Linked DNA regions of Cohaesibacter sp. ES.047. The protein of the gene in region 2 interacts with the protein of the main gene of each other region in a pairwise test. Links are inferred from orthologs where the notes say so. Each region holds a gene or a part of one and is shown on either strand. Other genes may lie near its edges. The genes, in order: CPH65_RS19540 and rpe.

Region 1 (9,893 bases), 610 kb from region 2 along the record:
CTGCTTCGCGTTCTCGCTGTCGGACATACATCGGAAGGATCGCTCAAGATCTGAGCATGAAAGGTTAGAACCATGTCTGTTGCGCTTTCCTCCATTCTCCTGCTCGCCCTGCTGGCCCTGTTTCTGGGAGCCGGTACCTGGATCTTTGCCGGCCTCATGCTATCGGGCGCAGGGGCCATGTGGCTCATTCTTGATTTTCCCTGGGTCCGGGTCGGTGCGATCGCCACGAAAGTGATCTCCTCCTCCGCCGTATCCTGGGAATTGGCCGCTGTGCCGATCTTTGTCTGGATGGGCGATATCATCTTCAGAACGGATATATCCGAACGCCTGTTTCGCGGGCTCGCCCCTATCGTCGCCAAGATCCCGGGCGGTCTGTTGCATACCAACGTCTTCGGCTGCACCCTGTTTGCCGCAATCTCGGGCTCTTCGACCGCAACAACGGCAACGGTTGGCAAGATCACCGTGCCAGAGCTCAAAAAGCGCGATTACAGCATGTCGCTGGCAGCCGGATCCCTCGCCGGCGCAGGCAGTTTCGGTTTGCTGATCCCTCCCTCCATCGCCATGATCATCTATGGTGTGTTGGCCGAGGTCTCGATCTCGAAACTCTTCATCGCAGGGATTGTCCCCGGTGCGATGATGGCGCTGCTGTATTCGGGCTACATCGCCATCATCTCGACCTTCTTCCCGCATATGGCCCCCAAATATGAAGGCGAAATCTCTCTGCGTGTCGTCCTGAAGGGGCTTTGGGAACTGGCCCCCCTCGCCGTCTTGATGTTCGTCGTCCTCGGCTCGATTTATTCGGGCCTTGCCACACCGTCTGAAGCAGCAGCAGTGGGCGTTTTCTGCGCCATCCTGATCACGATAGCCACCCGGCAGTTCAGTATCAGGATGCTTGTCGAAAGCCTGATGAACACCCTGCGGATTTCGTCCATGATCTGCATGCTGATTGCAGCATCGGCCTTCCTGTCCGCAGCGATCGCCTATATGCATCTGCCTACGATGATCACCGAAATGATTGCCAGCCTCGATCTCTCACCTTATGGGGTCCTGTTGATTCTGGCTGTACTCTATATCGTACTCGGCATGTTCCTGGACGGCACATCGATGACCGTGATGACCGTGCCGATTGCCGTGCCGTTGATCGTTCAGGCTGGCTACGATCCGCTCTGGTTCGGCATCTATCTGGTCATCATGATCGAAATGAGCACGATCACGCCACCCGTCGGCCTCAACCTTTACATCCTGCAGGCGCTGACCGGGCGAAGTTTGGGAGCCACAATTCTCGCCGCGGCCCCCTTCTTCCTGCTGCTCTGTCTCGGCACGGCCCTTCTGGCCACATTCCCCCAGATAGTTCTGTGGTTGCCGTCGGCACTATAGTGACATTTCGACTGGAATTTGTTTATTCATCCATTCCCCGAGTGAGGTTTTCGGGGTAAGTTCAAGTCAGGGTTGATAGATCTGTGTAGTAACATTCAATCCATCAACCCTGCCTATTGAGAAACTACTGGAGTGTATCTTGGTCGAAATAACTGTATCTCAAGGGGAAGAGCTGTTGCCCGCAGAAAGACGGGAACAACTGATTCAGTGGTTTCAGACCAATGTCTCCGGCACCAATCAGGAACTCGCACGCATGTTCAACATCTCCGTCTCGACAGTGAGACGAGATCTGGACTCGCTGGCAGCCGAAGGCATCGTACGCCGCACCCATGGCGGCGCAGTGAGGATTCGCTCGCGCACCAATTTCGAACCATCAACCGATCTGGCGCGGCGGACCGCGGTCGAAGAAAAGAACTCGATCGTCCGGCTCACCTGCAAGATGATTGAACCCAAGCAGAGCATCATCATCGATTCCGGTGCCGTGATTGCCCATATGCTTGCAGAGGAAATCGCAGCCAATGGGATCCCCCTGACTGTCATCACCAACGACCTCTATGTTGCCACCACCCTCGCCTACAAGGAGCATATCAAGCTTATCGTACCGGGTGGAACCTGTCGCTTCGGCTCCTACGGCCTGCTAGGAGAGCCCGGGCTCGAGTTTTTCGATGATATCCGCTGCGACTGCTTCTTCATGTCAGCTCAGGCACTCGACATAGAGTGCGCATCGGAAACCTTGCTGGATGTGATGTTGATGAAGCGGGCGATGATCAAGGCGGCCGAACGCACCGTCCTGATGCTCGATAGCAGCCGCTTCTTTGACCGCGCCATTTATCGCACCGTGCCGATCGAGACCTTTGACACCATCATCACCGATGAAGGTCTGTCCCACGAGGCAGCCGAGAAAATCCGCCTGCGCGGTGTCAATCTCGAGATTGCCCGTTTCTGAAGCTCCCCCCCTACGAGACCATAGCCTCAGCCCCTTCCGGACCTGCGCTACAAGCGCTTTTTGGGGCACCTGCACCCACACCTGCCTTCCATCGCGAATTTCTGAATAGGGAAAAAACCTCTTTTTTCTTGCCAAAAAACGTCCGTTTTGCAATATTGACACCGGTCTCAATATAAGATTCCATTCAAAACATCCCATCACGTAATCAAGGATCTCAGGATGAACGATCAAGTTAAGGCCTACGGTCTGGATGAAGCCATCGAGGCTGTCGCGGCCCACGGCTCCATCTCCGAAATTTATTTTGTAGCCTGCGGTGGATCCTATGCGCTCCTGCAGGAAGGGCAGTATGTGGTGGACTGTGAGGCGAAATCCATCGCCTCTTACGCATACAGCTCAGCCGAGTTCATCTCCCGCGCACCGGCGCGCCTTGGCAAGAATTCACTGGTCATCACCTGCTCGCATTCCGGCAACACCCCCGAAACGGTTGCAGCAACCGAGTATGCCCGCAAGGCCGGAGCGCTGACCATTTCCCTGACCAATCTGGCCGACTCCCCGCTGGACAAAGCCACAGAAAACACGGTCTTCTACGAATGGGATCCGCTGTCTGTCACCACCAAGCACAATTCGGTGATGCTGCTCCTGTTGGTGCTTGGCATTCTCAACAAGCTTGAAGGCAACAGCAAATATGATCTGGCGAACAAGGCTATCCCCGCGCTGCACGATATCGGTGAAGGCCTGAAAGAAAAATATGCTGCCGCGGCTGCTGAATTCGGCGAGTCTCACAAGCGCGAACCGGTCATCTACACGATGGCGTCCGGCGCGAACCATTCAACCGCTTATGCCTTTGCAATCTGTCTGCTGCAGGAAATGCAGTGGGTGCATTCCGCCTGCATCCATTCGGGCGAATATTTCCACGGGCCGTTTGAAATCACCGATTTCGATACCCCGATCATCATCCTCAAAGGCCTCGGCAATGCCCGCAAGATGGATGAACGCGCTCTGGCATTTGCACAGAAATACTCCAAACGTCTTTCTGTTCTCGATGCGACCGACTTCGGTCTCGAAGCAGTGGCTGGCGAGGTTGCAGAATATCTCACGCCGATCATGTTCAATCTGGTCCTTCGGCTCTATGCCGTTGAACTCGGCGACAAGCGCGGCCATCCGCTGACCGTCCGCCGCTACATGTGGCGCATGGAATACTGATCAAACTCGGATCGGAGGCCCTTTCGATTGTCTCCGATCCGCCCTCACTTTTTTGAATAGTCAAAAATCAATAATCAGAACGCACCAAATTTTCGGCCTCATTTCCAAAAGGGAAGCGATCTCACCGAATTTTCGCGAAAAGACAACAATAGAAAGTCCTAGAAATGGCTCGCTCCAACAACAAGGCCTCCCTGCTCGGCATTGGCGACAACGTGGTTGATTTCTACAAAGACCGGAATGAATTTTTCCCCGGCGGAAACGCGCTCAACGTCGCAGTGCTGGCCAAACGCTTTGGCCTCGAGAAAGCCGGCTATATCGGACTTGTCGGCAATGATGAAGAGGGCAAGCATGTGGTCAGAAGCCTTGAGGCCGAGGGCCTCTGGATCGACCGCATTCGTCAGGCTTGCGGCGAGAATGGCAAGGCCGTCGTCCATCTCGACGATCAGGGAGACCGCGTCTTTCTGGGGTCCAACAAGGGCGGCATCCAGCGCCAACTGACCCTGAAAATGGAAGAGGTCGACCTTCAGGCCGTAGAAGATTATGGCTGCGTTCACACATCCATCTTCAGCTATCTGGAGAATGAACTGCCCCTGATCAGGGAGCGGGCGAATGCGGTGGCGTTCGATTTCTCCTCCCATCTGGAACTGGACTATGTGAAACGTATCGCCCCTTCTATCACGACGGCTTTCTTTTCCGGATCTGCGCTGAATGAAAGCGAGGTTGACGACCTGATCGAGACCGTCGCAGGGCTGGGTGTTGACACAATCGGCGTGACCCGCGGCTCCGACGGTGCCTATTGGCAGGTTGGCGGCAAACGCTATCGCCAGGGCATCAAGCCGGTTGAAGTCGTCGACACGCTCGGCGCGGGAGATTCCTTCATCGCCGCGTATCTGAGTGGCATCCTGATGGGCCATTCTGTTGAGGAATCTCTGGATGGTGCCGCGACTTTCGCAGCCGACACCTGCACCCGCCTCGGTGCCTTCGGTCATCCCTATAAGGTTTCCGCGAGCTGAGGCTGCAAGACGACAGGATTGCTTCATCGAAGCCAGATCTGGTCACAAATTGACAAAAGGGCGAGATTTGATCTCGCCTTTTTGTCATTTCGCAGTCTCGACTGACTGTCTGTCGATCATCTGCATCTTCATCACATGCCGCAATGGCGGCTCGGTTACGCCTTCAATCCGTTTGATGAGTTGTTCGGCACACCAGCGCCCCATCTCCGCGACAGGTTGGTCAATCACCGTGATTGTCGGGTTCGTGACTTCCGTCCAGTCGGCATTGTGAAACGCGATCAGCGACAAGTCGGACGGCATATCTATATCGCGCCGCTTTGCCTGCTTGAAGATCTTCAGCGCCACATGACTGTCCGATGCAAGCATCGCGGTCGGACGGTCCGCCTGATCAAGCACCTTGCTGATCGAGGCACTAAGACCACGATCGGGATCGGCATTGAGTACGATAATGCTGTCCTCCTGCGGAATTCCGCCAGCACGGCAGGCTGAGAGGAATCCCGAGATACGGCGTCCGACCGACGAGGTGGGAATCAGCAATTCACCATTTTCATCCATCCCGCTTTCCAGCGTTTCGGTCACGAATGCCAGCCGACGGTGGCCAGCCTCGATAAATTGCTCAGTCGCCTTCGAAGCTGATTCGAAATCATCGCTGACAACCGTATCGACTTCCAGACTGGGAACCTCGCGGTCGAACAGAACCATCGCACAATTGAGGGATTTGAGATTCTCAAGGTGGGCCGTTTGATAGCGATTGGCCGGCGCAATGATCAAACCGTCAACCTGCTTACCCACCAGAACGTTCACAGCCTCTCGTTCCACATCGAAATTCTCATCCGAGTTGGTCAAAATCACATTGAATCCGCTCGCATTGGCAACGTCGGTGATACTTCTCACAGCAATACCAAAGAATGAGTTTTCGATGTCACCCACCACAACACCGATGGTTTTCGATTTTCCGGTAGTCATCGAACGAGCCAACTCATTTGCTCTATATTTCAGAGACTTGGCAGAGGCTTGCACGCGTTCGCGGACTTTTTCGCTTGTCACGCCATAGCCCCCAAGCACACGCGCTGCGGTCGACTTGGAAACATGTGCATGTCGGGCAACGTCGGCAACGGTGACGGCAGGAGACTGAAGTTTCTTTTTATCCATAATTTAAATGCCTACAGACGAGTTGACGGTCAGTCAAGATCATTATAGTCTTTCATTGAGACCGGTCTCATTAATAAGGATCGGAATAAAATTCGCCAAAATCACTCACTTTCGATTTTGTCGGTTCAAACACCAAATAAGCCAGATAACCGGCAAGCCCCCATGGAGAACAGCATGAAGATTACCAATCTTTTCGGCAAATTCACCCGCCGTTCCTACCTGGCAATGATGTCAGGTCTAGTTGTATCCTGTCTCGTTGCTCCCGCCAACGCTGCAGATGACAATCCCTACGGACTTTTGGATACTGACTCCATTATGGTAGGCACCATGTCCGATGCGAAACCATATGCGTTTGTGACTGCAGACGGCACATTTTCCGGTTTCGACGTTGAGTTCTTCCAAAACATTGCCAAACGGCTCGGCTTCGAAAAAGATCAGGTCACCTTTGTTGGTCAGGATTTCGCAGCACTTATTCCTTCCGTTGTCAATGGCCGCTTTGACGTGGCCGTCGGCGCGATCGGCACCACCGCGCAACGTCAGAAAGTCGCTGACTTCACGGATGGTTATCTCGCAGGCTTCCTCTCGGTTCTCAGTTCCGATGAATCGCTGTCCACCATCGAAGCCCTGGATGACAAGCGCCTCGGCATCGTGCAGGGCACTTTGCAGGATGACTATGCGCAGAAGCATTTCCCCAAAGCTCAGCTGGTTCGTTTCCCAGACAACAACAGCGCCGTTGCTGCCCTGAACAATGGCATGGTCGACGCTCACTTCCTCGATTTCGAAGCAGCCAAACAGTTCGGTAAAAACTATCCGGGCCTGAAAGTCATGCAGAACTTCGCATCCTTCGATGCACCCGCAGGTTTCGTTGTGCGTAAAGGAAACAGCAGGCTGCTTGACGCACTCAATGAAAAGATCCACGAAGCCATGCAGGATGGCACTTGGAAAGAACTGCACAGCAAGTGGTTCCCAGGCAGCCCGATGCCTAAACAGTATCTCCCGCAGAACTGATTACTCGTCATTGCAAAACCAGCAATTCAAGAAGCATGGGGGCGGAGCATTCCGCCCCCAAAGGCAAAAAGTAAAAAAGTCGAGGTGTTTTAGCGTGCCCTATTACCTTCCCATACCTGAAGGACACGCCGCATCTCCATCGACCAAACAGGGCTTTCTCGCCAGACGGTAACAAACAGGACAACAGCAGATGGAGTGGTTAGAAACCCTAAGACGTAGCTTTCTCGATTTCGACGCTATGGCTTCAGTTCTGCCCAGTATGTTTTACATCGGGCTCAAGAACACACTAATTCTCGCAGCATTTTCAACATTCTTCGGCGTTCTTATCGGCATTGTGCTGGCGGTCATGGGCATCTCCCGGTCCCCTTGGCTTAAGCTGCCCGCGCGTATCTATACCGATATTTTCCGTGGTCTCCCCGCAACCGTAACCATCCTGTTGATCGGTCAGGGCTTTGCCCGCATCGGTCGCGAGCTGTTCGGCCCCTCCCCCTTTCCTTTGGGAATTGCCGCACTCAGCCTGATTGCTGGCGCTTACATCGGCGAAATCTTTCGCTCGGGTATCCAGAGCGTTGACAAGGGCCAGATGGAAGCCAGCCGCGCTCTTTCCATGAGCTACGGTCAGGGAATGCGTCTTATCGTCATCCCGCAGGGTATCCGCCGCATTCTCCCCGCCCTCGTCAACCAGTTCATCGGCAACGTCAAGGATTCGAGCCTTGTCTACTTCCTTGGCTTGCTTACCTACCAGCGCGATCTGTTCCGCGTTGGTCAGGATCAGGCTGTGGTCACAGGCAATCTCTCGCCGTTGCTCCTTGCAGGCGTCTTCTATCTGATAATCACGGTGCCGCTCACCCATCTGGTCAACTATATCGACGACAGGCTCCGCACCGGCAAGGTCACCAAGTCAGGCCCGGTCTCAGGCCTTGAGGAAGTAACCGAACAAGCCTCTGTCCCCAACCTTCCTGCGGTCGAGAAACCGGCCTTCAGGGGCGGCAGCCTGAAAATCTCGAACCTGACCATGGCCTATGACGACATCGATGTGCTCAAGGATATCTCGCTCGAGGTTCCCGCTGGCTCCGTGACCTGCGTCATCGGACCCTCCGGCTCGGGCAAGTCCACCCTGCTGCGCGGTCTGAACCGTCTGGTCGAGCCCAAGTCCGGCGCGGTCACTCTGGACAGCAGCGATGTGCTGACCATGCATCCCGAGAAGCTTCGCCGCCGCATCGGAATGGTCTTCCAGCACTTCAACCTGTTCCCCGACCATACTGCACTGCAGAATGTCAGTCTGGCGCTGAACAAGGTCAAGAAGATGCCGATTGCCGAGGCTCGCAAACTTGCCGAGGAACGCCTCTCTGAAGTGGGGCTTGCCTCCCGCATGAATCATCGGCCTGCCAACCTGTCTGGCGGCCAGCAACAGCGTGTTGCCATCGCCCGGACACTGGCCATGGAACCGGAAGTCATCCTCTTTGATGAGGTGACAAGTGCGCTTGACCCTGAACTCGTCAAGGGCGTTCTGGAACTGATGACAGATCTTGGCAAGCGCGGCATGACAATGCTTGTCGTCACCCACGAAATGGGCTTTGCCCGCAAGGTGGCCGATCAGGTCGTTTTCATGGATGAGGGCCGCATCGTCGAGGCGGGTACGCCCGAGCAGATCTTCGATCATCCCAAGAATGACCGTCTCCAGCACTTCCTGCAGGAAGTGCTCTGACAAGCAGCGGCGCACATCATGGCGCTGCACATCACCAAGTAAAAAGGGGAAGCAACCAAGGTTGCTTCCCCTTTTTTTGTGTGCATCAGTCGGCTCCGGATTGTTTCTTTGCCTTCGTTTCGAGTGACCCAGCGCGATCCCTTGAAATCCCGCTACATCGCTGACAAGGTTGCGAAGATAACGATGCCAATTCCAACTGCGCTGAGGACAAAGAGCAATCCTCTAGAAAGCCCGCTCGGAACGCCTCCCCTGTCTCCTTGTGAAGCGGAAACAGACCGGATGCTTGCGACGATAAGCATCACCCCAAGGACCGTGCCAACGCTCTCCAATGTGGTTAGCACTGTCGACATTGGATTTTGTGATACGGGGAAAATATGCAGGAGATCCGCCACATAAACCGCAACATACGCAACACCGGCTACTACCGGCCACATACCGGTTCTGCCATAGCGTAAGGCAGCGTAGGCAAGGATGAAACTGCCCAGTCCCAGGATGGTCAAAAAGACATTGAAAGCGGCCAGAACAGAAACGGAATAGTGCGGAAAGACTCTGGTTTCAACGAACCCGCCCGGCACCATCAGGGCCAGATTGAGGGCGCTTAACAGAACGAGGATTCCAACGATACGAGAATGAGTCATGAGTTTTTTCTATCGGATTGATGCGTGGGGAATTGTTGAGGCGGAAGAAGGGGTGCTATCAGCATGCCAAAGGCACGTTGGGACAAGATGGTTTCTTCTTCGCTGGATAGGTCTTGAGCGTAATTTGCAAACCAGCGATCAATCGTTGTCGCAAGGTCTAGCGTGACGCTTGTCAGAAGCGTGTGCGGAACGTCATCTCGAATGGCACCAACAGATTGACCTACGCCGACGAACTTTTCAATTTGGGTCTGCAGCCGAGTAAGCGGCTCTTCGAACGCACGCTTTGCAGCGACTTCGTGGTGCAGGATCCGAACCAACTCCGCAAGACTTTTGTCTTCGTTGAGCGCTGTCGTCACCTGTTCAACCAAGCCAGAAATACCTAGCCAGAATGCCCGTGCATCCGTGGCTTGAAGCGGAACCGACAGCGTAGACTCATCGATATGAGGCAGGCGAGCTTCGAGAGTGGCACGATACAATTCGCCCTTATTGGCAAAGTAGTGATAGGTGCGCCCTTTGCTCACGCCAGCGCGCTTCAAAATCCGGTTCAGGGAAGCCCCTTCCAGCCCATATGCGCAGAATTCATCTTCGGCTGGTTCCAGCCAAAGCAGGCGATCTTGTTTGCTCAGCGCCAGAAATCGGTCTCGTGGGGTCATGATGATGTCTTCTCAAACACTCCATAGACTACTAGTCTAAATCGTTGAGAAGGAATTAGACCACTGGTCTAATTTTGTCAAGACGAGCTCAGCCCGTTCCGTCACCGACACTTTGGGTAGCACATGCAGAGTATAGCCGAGCTTTTCCAAAGTGCGGGTGATGCGCAGATGTTCCTGAACCGCCGCATCAAAGTC
Region 2 (10,011 bases):
TGCCCAGCATGCGCTCGGGATAGACCAGCAGCTTGTCGATAACGCCGGTAAGACGCACAAGGGCGAAGTCGAGCGTTACGGTCGCATCTGGGCCGATCATGCGCTCAACGGAGGAATGGGAGATATCGCGTTCATGCCAGAGGGCGACATTCTCAAGGGCAGGCGTGACGGCAGAACGCACGATGCGGGCAAGTCCGGTAAGGTTCTCGGTCAGGATCGGGTTGCGCTTGTGCGGCATGGCCGAAGAGCCTTTCTGGCCCTTGGAGAAGAATTCCTCTGCTTCGAGCACTTCGGTGCGCTGCAGGTGGCGGATTTCTGTCGAGACGCGCTCAACGGACGATGCGATCACGCCAAGGGTGGAGAAAAACATGGCGTGACGGTCACGCGGGATGACCTGTGTGGATACTGGCTCGGGCTGAAGGCCCATGGCTTCTGCCACATGTTCCTCAACGCTGGGGTCGATGTTGGCGAAGGTGCCGACGGCCCCGGAAATGGCACAGGTGGCGATTTCGTCGCGGGCCGCAATGAGGCGGGTCCGGCAGCGATCGAATTCTGCGTAGGCTTCGGCCATCTTGAGGCCAAAGGTCACCGGCTCGGCATGGATGCCATGAGAGCGGCCGATGCAGACGGTGTCCTTGTGCTCGAAGGCGCGGCGTTTGGTGGCCTCAAGCAGTTTATCAAGGTCGGCCAGCAGCAGATCGGCAGCTTTGGTCAACTGGACGTTGAAACAGGTGTCCAGCACGTCCGAAGAGGTCATGCCCTGATGCACGAAGCGGGCGTCGGGGCCGACAATTTCGGCCAGATGGGTGAGGAAAGCAATGACATCATGCTTGGTCTCGCGCTCGATCTCGTCAATCCGGTCGATGTCAAAGGTCGCCGCGCTGCCCTTTTCCCAGATAGTCTTTGCTGCGCTTTCCGGGATGACACCCAGCTTGGCGAGCGCATCGCAGGCATGGGCTTCGATCTCGAACCAGATGCGGAACTTGGTTTCGGGAGACCAGATGTCGACCATGTCGGGCCGGGAATAACGAGGGATCATGTCGGTTGCCTGTGTTCGTTTGTGGGACCCCTTGGGAGCCTCGCCAGAAGCAGGACCAAAGGGAGGAAAAGGGCCGGATATGCGACGGGCATATCATGGTATGCACTATCAGCAGCGCGCGCTTTATTGGGCTTTTTGGGCGGCTTTGCGAAGGTTTTCGATTTCTCTGCGATAGTCGTCCACGCTCTCGCCCTTGAAAATGGCAGAACCGGCAACCAGCACATTTGCGCCAGCCTCGACAACTTTTGGCGCAGTTTCAACCGTGACGCCGCCGTCAATCTGGATGTCGATGTCACGATCACCAATGATTTTCTTTACGCGGCGGGTTTTCTCGATCACTGAGGAGATCAATGACTGACCACCAAATCCGGGATTAACCGTCATCAAGAGCACCATGTCGAGGCGGTCGAGCACATATTCGATGACGCTCTCATGGGTTGCGGGGTTCAGTGAAACGCCTGCCTTCTTGCCCATGGCCTTAATGGCCTGAAGAGAACGATCAAGATGTGGACCCGCTTCGGCATGTACGGTGATCATGTCCGCGCCCGCCTGGGCAAAATCTTCCAGATACGGGTCGGCAGGCGAGATCATCAGATGCGTGTCGATGATCTTGTCGGTATAGGGGCGAATGGCCCGCACGACTTGTGGCCCAAACGTGATGTTGGGCACGAAGTGGCCATCCATGACATCGACGTGAATCCAGTCGCACCCGGCCTCGTCAATGGCCTTGACCTCTTCGCCAAAGCGGGCGAAATCCGAAGCGAGAATGGAAGGGGCGATGATGATGGGCCGCGCCATGGTTGTTGATCCTGTCGTGTCATTGGGATGTTGGCTTCGCGGGTAGCATATGGGCGGGGTTTGGGCAAGCTTCCGGGTGGGGGGGGTGACGAATTGTTTTTGATTTTGCAGGCAATCGGTGCAAATATTTCGCGGATCAACGCAAGAGACGAGGCCTTGGCGCTTTTGTCCTGATAAAATGCGGGAAGTGATTGCTCTTTTGTATTTTGTTTGTATATTGGTGGTATTTCCGGGGCGTTGGCGTTCTGCTGTCAAATCCAGCCTGTCTCAAATGATACTGTGGTCCCGTTTCAAACGATGCTCCCTTGATGTCGGGTCACCGAGGGCTGCCGAGTGGAGTCAATTTTGATGAGTAACGAAGAAAAAAGCCATGACGTCCTCGTTCTTGGAGCGGGGATTGTGGGTGTCAGCACCGCCTTGCATTTGCAGGCTGCGGGGCAATCGGTGGTGCTGGTTGATCGACGTGAGCCGGGGGAAGAAGCCTCCCATGGCAACGCTGGCGTCATCGAGAAGGATGGCATGATCCCTCTGACCATTCCGAGCAATCCGATTGAGGTGGCGAAATATGCGTCCAATCGGCAGATCCACATGCACTATCATCCCACGTTCATGCCCAGGCTTGCGCCATGGCTGTTTCGCATGTGGCTGTTGTCCAATGACAAGGGCATCGATACCTACGCCCGGGCGATTGCCCCGCTTAGAGCGGTAGCGGCAGACGAACATGCGCATTTCGCCAATGAAGCAGGAATAAACGAGCAGTTTCGCGCCACTGGCTGGATCCACCTTTACCACAGCGCCAAGAGCTTTGCGTCAACCGAAGGGGCGCGGCGCTATGCGGCTGAGTTTGGGGTCGATTATGAGGTGGTCAAACAGACCGATCTCGAAGAGCTCGAACCGCACATGCAGTTTGACAAGGACGATCACGCCATCTTTTGGAAAGGCTGCGTGTCTGTCTCTTCGCCCAAGACCGTGACCAAGGCCTATGCAGCGCTATACGAGAGCCGCGGCGGACGCTTCGTCAAAGGGGATGCCAGGAGCCTCAAACGGGAAGGGGATGCTTGGGTCGTCACCACCGAGGCTGGCGATGTCAAGGCCAACAAGGTGGTTGTTTCGCTGGGGGCATGGAGCCTCGATCTGCTCAAACCCATGGGCTACAGCTTTCCGCTTGCGGCCAAGCGCGGCTATCATCAGCATTTCGCCAGCAAGGATGGAGCCTTCCTCAATCGCCCCGTGGTGGATGAGGACGTCGGTTTTCTGATGACCCCGACCGAGGCGGGCATCCGGATGACCTCAGGCATTGAGTTTGCCGCGCGGGACACGAAGAAAACACCGGTGCAGATCTATCGTGCAACCGAATGGGCCCGGCATCTCTATCCACTTGGGGCACCGGTTGAGGATGAACCTTGGATGGGCTTCCGGCCATGCTTCCCGGATTCGCTGCCGCTCATTGATCGGGCGGACAACCATCCCGGCCTCTACTTCAATTTTGGCCATGGCCATTTGGGATTTGCGACGGGGCCGGTGACTGGCCGAATGATGGCCGATATGATCATGGGGCGCGAGCTATCCTATGATGTGAAAGGCTTTTCTGCAGGCCGGTTCTAGGGCAGGGTGGTTCTTCAAGAACAAGAAACGACGCTGGTCTGAACGGGCCAGCGTCTTTTTTGCCTCACGCGTCACTCGACCAGCGGCAGAGCGGCGGTCTCCTTGACGGTGGAAACGACGATGCGCGACTGAACATCCGAAACCAGTTCGGAATTGAGCAGTTTGTAGCACAGAAAATTGTCGTAGGCCTTGATGTCTTCGGTGATGACCTTGACCAGATAGTCGACAGCACCGGTAATGCGTTCGCAGGTGACGACTTCGGGCCAGACGCTCATCAGCTTGTCGAATTCTTCCATGTTTGTGCGGCTGGGCACGGTGAGTTTGACAAAGGCATAGGAGACAAAGCTCAGGCCCACGGACTCGCGATCTATGATCGCGGTGATCTGCTTGAGAACGCCCGTTTCCTTGAGTTTCTTGATACGGCGCCAACAGGGCGTTTGCGACATGCCAGCCTGCTTTGCGACTTCCGCGATGGAAAGTGATGCGTCACTCTGCAAGACTTTGAGGATGCGCACGTCCCCTGAATCCAGTGTCATTTTTTCCATATCTAGCTCACATTAGAAATATTTTATTCGAAGGCTACAAAGTATTTTGGGGCTTGTACATGATTATTTTTATTCAATTCGAGCTGCCCTAGGAAAGAAAAGCACTCGATTTGAAAGGAATGTGAAGAAAAAGCCCCTGTGGCTCGACGAGGTAAAACAATTCTTCCGCCGAGGATTGTGGATTACGTCGAACAGAATCATCGCTAGGACGAAAACATCGCTCGCCACGTGGGGAAGGGGTCTTCGGGTGCCGGCGTGGCCTCATAGACCCCTCTGGCGATGGCACGGGCCATCGTCGCTGCGCCATGAGCGCCGAGCATCCCAAAGCCGTCATCTCCATTGGGCAGATCCTTGCTGCCTGTGGACAGCGCGAAGATCAAATCCCCATCCATTGGAGAATGGGACGGCCAGAGCGCGCGAGCAAATCCGGTGTGGGCCATGATCGCAAGGCGCTTTGCCTCGGGCTTGGTCAGTTTGGCATCGGTGGCGATGATGCCGATCGTGGTGTTGCCACCCAGTCCGGTCGGTAGGCCGCCGGTGGGGGCATTGCGCATGGCGTCCAGCTTCGTGTAGGGGATGGCTATGTCTTCGGGGAGTTCCTTGGCATGACCGAGCCCGCCGAATTCTGCATTCTTCTCGAAGGGCGCGGCCCAGAAATGGGGTGTCTCGCCCATTGTCGCGCGCCCCACGGCATTGACCGCGACCAGCGCACCGATGCGAATGCCGTCGTCTGTTTGCATGGATGCGGAGCCCAAGCCCCCTTTCAGTCCTGCCGTGAAGGCGCCTGTGCCCGCACCATGGCTGCCGAGAGAAAAATCTTGGGCTGCTGCCTCTGCAGCCTCCCAGCCAAGCTCCCAATAGGGGCTCTGGCGGGACCATGACTTGTCGCCGCCATTGATCAGGTCGAACAAAATGGCGCTTGAGACGATGGGAACACGCACCGGTCCGATGGCAAAGCCGCGGCCTTGTTCTCGCAACCAGGCTTGCACGCCACCTGCAGCATCGAGGCCATAAGCGGAGCCGCCGGACAGAACAAGCCCGTCGATATGTTGCACGCTCTGTTCGGGGGAGAGGAGGTCTGTGTCCCGGGTGCCCGGCGCGCCCCCCAGAATCATGCACGAGGCAATCATCGGCCGGTCGCACAGAAGTGCTGTCGTTCCTGATTTCAACGTCAGATCAGTGGCGTTGCCGACCTTGAGACCATCGATATCCGTGATGAGATTGTTCATTTGGTTTCCTTGCGTCCGACTGAACTCCCTGACCCTCATGTGCCATCCTGACTGGACAACACAAGTTAGGGAGCTCTGTCTGCGTCAGCATAACGAGGCTTTTGGTCAGGACCAAGCCCGCATTGGCAAGGTTGGCGGTGTGGTTGGTGCATCTTGTTGCGAACGGGCCGGCATAGCTACGCAAAAAGAAAAGCCCCATTGCTGAGTGCAAAGGGGCTTTCCATTTTATTCAAGAGCGGTCAGATCGTCAGATCTGTGATACCGATCTTATTTGTAGGAGTATTTGCCTTCGCTCCATTCGTACCAGACATAGCCTGGCAGGGTGACGTCGCCTTTGTCGTCGAAGGACAGGTTGCCAAGAACGGTGGAGAATTCGCCTTCGTTCAGAGCTTCGTTGACAGCGTCATAGTCGGTGGAGCCAGCCGCTTTAACAGCATCAGCCCAAGCCTGGATCGCAGCGTAGGTGTAAAGAACATAGCCTTCGGTGGTCAGGCCTTTGGCTTTGAATTCTTCCACAACCGGTGCTGCTTCCGGGTTAAGAGCCGGATCCGGGGAGAAGGTCATCAGGGTGCCTTCGCCAGCGTCGCCGGTGATGGACCAATATTCGTCCGTCACAAGAGCGTCACCAGAGATCAGGACGGTGTCCATGCCCTGTTCGCGCATCTGACGAACGATCAGGCCTGCTTCGGTGTGATAGCCACCAACATACAGAGCGTCGATACCAGCCTGTTTGAACTTGGAGACCAGCGCGGTGTAGTCTTTTTCACCAGCGGTATAGGCTTCGTACATTGCAGTTTTGCCACCAAGAGCTTCGAAAGCTCCCATGGTCTGATCAGCAAGACCCTTACCGTAAGCGGTTTTGTCGTGGATGATGGCCACCTTCTTGTCGCCGAACTCTTCAAAGAGCAGTTTACCGGCAACTTCACCCTGCTGGTCATCACGACCACAGACGCGGTAGGTGCCGCCATCCGGATTCGGACGTTCGTCGGTGAATTTCGGGTTGGTGGAAGCCGGCGAAATCTGCACAAGGCCTTCTTCAGCATAAACTGCGGACGCAGGAATGGAAGAGCCAGAGCAGAAGTGGCCAGCCATGAAGACAACGCCTTTACCAACCATCTGGTTGGCTACAGCAACAGCCTGTTTCGGATCGCAGGCGTCATCGCCAACTTCCAGCTTCAACATTTCGCCGTTGATGCCGCCAGCTTCGTTGATGTCTTCAACCGCCTGCTCGGCACCGATTTTCATCTGCATGCCGAAGGAAGCATACTGACCGGTCATTGGGCCTGCAGTTGCGATCACGATATCGGCCATTGCGGCGCTGGACATAGCAATAGAGCCAGCAAGGGCGACGCCTGCCAAAAGTGCTTTTTTCATCAAAACTCTCCCATGAGATGTTTGGCGTGTTCCGTTGCGCCTGATTGAGCGCAACAATCTGGTAGTGATTTTATTTTTGAACCTTACGGTTGGTTGGATTAGGGCTGAAATTTATAAAACATTCAATCCCCTTTTTCTCCTTCACAAATTGAACAATCGATTATGTCCCGCATGTGTCGGAGCGAGTGTGGCGTGTGTCGTCACACCCGATCTTTTGCTGATCGGCTCTGGCCTACCGCTCTTTCCAGGAAAGAGGGCTGACCTTTTGATAGAGCCAATGATACTGCCTTACCATCTGATTTGTGCGTGTATAGCGGTAACCCAGCCAGCAGAAGGCTGTCAGGATTACGAAGGTGACCAGATAGTAGTAGAGGGACAGCAATTGTCCTTCATAGAGGCCGTAATTCAGAAATCTTACTGCTGCGGTCAGAAGCAGCATGTATAAAAATATTTGCCAATTCGGACGCCAGCTCAACGCGATGGCTCTGCCTGACATCCAAGCTGCTCCGCCACCCAGAAAAATGGTGAGGACGAGAAAGGCGGCGATGGTATTGTCCCAAAGAAAGTTCATGACAACCGTTCCTTTTGCTTAGTGCCGTCCGCCTTCGAGATAGGCTGCCTGAACTTCCGGATTGGATAGAAGTTCCTTGCCGCCACCTGTCAGGGTGATCTGTCCATTGATCATCACGTATCCGCGATGGGCGAGGCGCAGCGCATGATAGGCATTCTGTTCCACGAGAAAGACCGTCAGACCCTGCTTTTCATTCAGCTCCTTTACCACTTCGAAGATCTGCTTGACCACGAGAGGGGCAAGACCCAGAGAAGGTTCGTCCAGCATCAGAAGCTTGGGGCGGGACATCAGGGCTCGGGCGATCGCCAGCATTTGCTGTTCGCCCCCTGACAGGGTGCCGCCCCGTTGACTTTGACGCTTTTCCAGAATGGGGAAGAGGTCAAAGACCATCCTGAGGTCTTCATCAATGTGGGCGTAGTTGATGACTGCTGCCCCCATCTGAAGGTTTTCCATGACGGTCATGCGGCCAAAGATCCGGCGTCCCTCGGGAGACTGAGCGATCTGTTTGTGCGCAATCTCATGGGTTGGCAGCTTGGTGATGTCCTCGCCGCGGTAGATGATGGAACCGGCGCGGGCACGCGTGATGCCGCAAATGGTCATCATGGTGGTTGATTTACCGGCACCGTTGGCACCGATGACGGTGACGATCTCGCCCTCATTGACATCAATGTCGATGCCGCGCAGGGCAACGATCTTGCCATAATAGGTTTCGACGCCTCTCAGGCTCAGGAGTGGCTGGCTCATGAGGTCTGCTCCTCCTTATGCGAGAAATGCGCTTCTGCTTCGGCTTCCTCAACCTCTTCGTCATCGACACCAAGATAGGCAGCAATCACGCTGGGGTCATTCTGGACATGATTGGCATCGCCGTCCGAGATCTTCACGCCATAATCGAGAACGACAACATGGTCGGAGATCTCCATCACCATGCTCATGTCATGTTCGATCAACAGAACCGCCGTGTCGTCTGTCTTCCGGATGGAATAGAGCAGTTGGTTCAGCTCATGGGTTTCCTTGGGGTTCAGACCTGCAGCCGGTTCGTCAAGGCAGAGCAGTTCCGGACCCGTGCACATAGCACGGGCGATTTCCAAACGGCGCTGGTCGCCATAAGGCAAGTCTGCGGCGGGGTCATCTGCCCGGTCGATCAGCCCGATCCGCTCAAGCCAGCCTTTTGCTTTATCGATCGAGGCGGTTTCGGACCTGCGGAAGCTCTTGAGACCAAGGACGCCGCCCACAGTGAAGTAGGAATCCTTCATCAGTTTGTTGTGTTGGGCGATCATCAGGTTTTCCAAAACGGTCATGCCGCCGAACAGACGGATGTTCTGGAAAGTCCTTGCCACTTTGGCGCTTTGCGCGATCTGGAAATCGGGCATCCGTTCCAGAAGGAGCTGTTCGCCGTTTAACCGTTTCATGGTGATCCGGCCTTCAGTGGGTTTGTAGAAGCCCGTGACGCAGTTGAAGACCGTGGTCTTGCCGGCACCGTTGGGGCCGATCAGAGCGGTGATGTCATTGCGGCCAACCTCGAAGGAAAGGTCATCGACCGCAACCAGACCGCCAAAGCGCATCGTGAGATGCTCGACGGTCAGGATGGGATTGTCGTTCCAAGTGTTCATCCTTCGCCCTCCGCAACCAGATCGCCCGAGACGGCTTTCTTCTCTTTAAGATAGACAGACGGGGCGCGACTTGAGATCAAACCACGCGGTTTCCAGACCATGATGAAGACCATCAACAGGCCGAAGACAAGCATGCGCAGCTCTTGTAGATCTCGGAAGAGCTCAAAGCCGCCGATCATGACGATGGAGGCGATGACGACGCCGATCTGGCTACCCAGCCCGCCAAGCACCACGATGGCCAGAATGATTGCCGATTCCATGAAGGTGAAGCTCTCTGGCGAAATGAAGCCCTGCCGGGTGGCAAAGAATGCGCCGGCGAAACCGCCGAACATAGCGCCAAGCGAGAAGGCTGTCAGTTTGGTGTTGGTGGTGTTGATCCCCAGAGACCGGCAGGCGATTTCGTCCTCACGCAGGGCTTCCCATGCGCGGCCAATCGGCAATTTGCGCAGGCGCATTGTCACGAAGTTGGTAACGAGAGCCAGAATCAGGATGAGATAGAAAAGGAAGATCACCCTGTGCAGTGAGGAATAATCAAGGCCGAAGAAATCGGCAAATCCGTCCTTGCGCTTGAATTCAAGGCCGAAGAAGGAGGGGCGCGGAATGCGGGATATGCCGTCGGGGCCGCCGGTGAACTGGTACCAGTTGAGCAGGACGACACGGATGATTTCCCCGAATGCTAGCGTCACGATGGCGAGATAGTCGCCGCGCAGACGCAAGACAGGGAAGCCCAGAATAATGCCCCAGAAGGCTGCCAGAATACCGGCAAGCGGCAGGCAGACCCAGAAGGAGAGATCAAAATAGTGGGCGAACAACGCGTAGGAATAAGCGCCAACCGCATAAAAGGCCACATATCCGAGGTCAAGAAGACCGGCGAGGCCAACCACGATGTTCAGACCCCAGCCGAGCATGATGTAGGTGAGAACCAGAATGCCAAGGTCAATCATATAGCGATCGCCCCAAAACGGCATCGAAACAGCCAGCGCCAGAAGGGCGGGGCCGAAAAAGGTGCCGATTTTGGTCAAGGCTTCCGTTGATGGCAGGACGGATTTGGCCGCATCTGCGACGACGTTTTCACCGCGCCAGACGAGCAGGCTGATCAGGAAGCGACCAATCGCAACCACAACAACCATCCAGGTAACCAGTTCCCACTGGCTGGTGAGGACAAGGCCGCCTGTCGCGGTCTTTGTTCTCATGCCCACGAGGATCCACGTCAGGCCAAGGGTTACCAGTGCCGCTAGGC

Evidence for each region.
Region 1: the proteins of rpe (region 2) and CPH65_RS19540 interact in binary tests that used the Escherichia coli proteins (3 or more experiments, as listed by UniProt). The link is inferred for Cohaesibacter sp. ES.047 from one-to-one orthologs.

Annotation. Positions count from the first base shown.
Region 1 is NZ_LT907844.1:4,257,970-4,267,862, forward strand. Bases 2,834-5,614 are described here. They hold CPH65_RS19540 (PfkB family carbohydrate kinase), read left to right. Parts: upstream 2,834-3,690; coding sequence 3,691-4,539; downstream 4,540-5,614. Other genes in these bases: CPH65_RS19535 (SIS domain-containing protein), read left to right, coding at 2,834-3,526; CPH65_RS19545 (LacI family DNA-binding transcriptional regulator), read right to left, coding at 4,624-5,614. Outside these bases: CPH65_RS19520 (TRAP transporter small permease), read left to right, coding at 1-54; CPH65_RS19525 (TRAP transporter large permease), read left to right, coding at 73-1,377; CPH65_RS19530 (DeoR/GlpR family DNA-binding transcription regulator), read left to right, coding at 1,517-2,323; more of CPH65_RS19535, read left to right, coding at 2,543-2,833; more of CPH65_RS19545, read right to left, coding at 5,615-5,691; CPH65_RS19550 (ABC transporter substrate-binding protein), read left to right, coding at 5,854-6,699; CPH65_RS24885 (amino acid ABC transporter permease/ATP-binding protein), read left to right, coding at 6,890-8,407; CPH65_RS19560 (hypothetical protein), read right to left, coding at 8,560-9,045; CPH65_RS19565 (TetR/AcrR family transcriptional regulator), read right to left, coding at 9,042-9,698; CPH65_RS19570 (AAA family ATPase), read right to left, coding at 9,735-9,893. UniProt on the Escherichia coli protein: Catalyzes the ATP-dependent phosphorylation of fructoselysine to fructoselysine 6-phosphate. Functions in a fructoselysine degradation pathway that allows E.coli to grow on fructoselysine or psicoselysine.
Region 2 is NZ_LT907844.1:4,860,649-4,870,659, reverse strand. What follows is about bases 1-2,899. They hold rpe (ribulose-phosphate 3-epimerase), read right to left. Parts: upstream 1,838-2,899; coding sequence 1,163-1,837; downstream 1-1,162. Other genes in these bases: CPH65_RS22600 (FAD-binding oxidoreductase), read left to right, coding at 2,186-2,899; purB (adenylosuccinate lyase), read right to left, coding at 1-1,039. In the rest of the region: more of CPH65_RS22600, read left to right, coding at 2,900-3,442; CPH65_RS22595 (Lrp/AsnC family transcriptional regulator), read right to left, coding at 3,514-3,987; CPH65_RS22590 (P1 family peptidase), read right to left, coding at 4,191-5,216; CPH65_RS22585 (branched-chain amino acid ABC transporter substrate-binding protein), read right to left, coding at 5,484-6,590; CPH65_RS22580 (DUF6867 family protein), read right to left, coding at 6,823-7,161; CPH65_RS22575 (ABC transporter ATP-binding protein), read right to left, coding at 7,180-7,905; CPH65_RS22570 (ABC transporter ATP-binding protein), read right to left, coding at 7,902-8,771; high-affinity branched-chain amino acid ABC transporter permease LivM, read right to left, coding at 8,768-10,011. UniProt on the Escherichia coli protein: Catalyzes the reversible epimerization of D-ribulose 5-phosphate to D-xylulose 5-phosphate.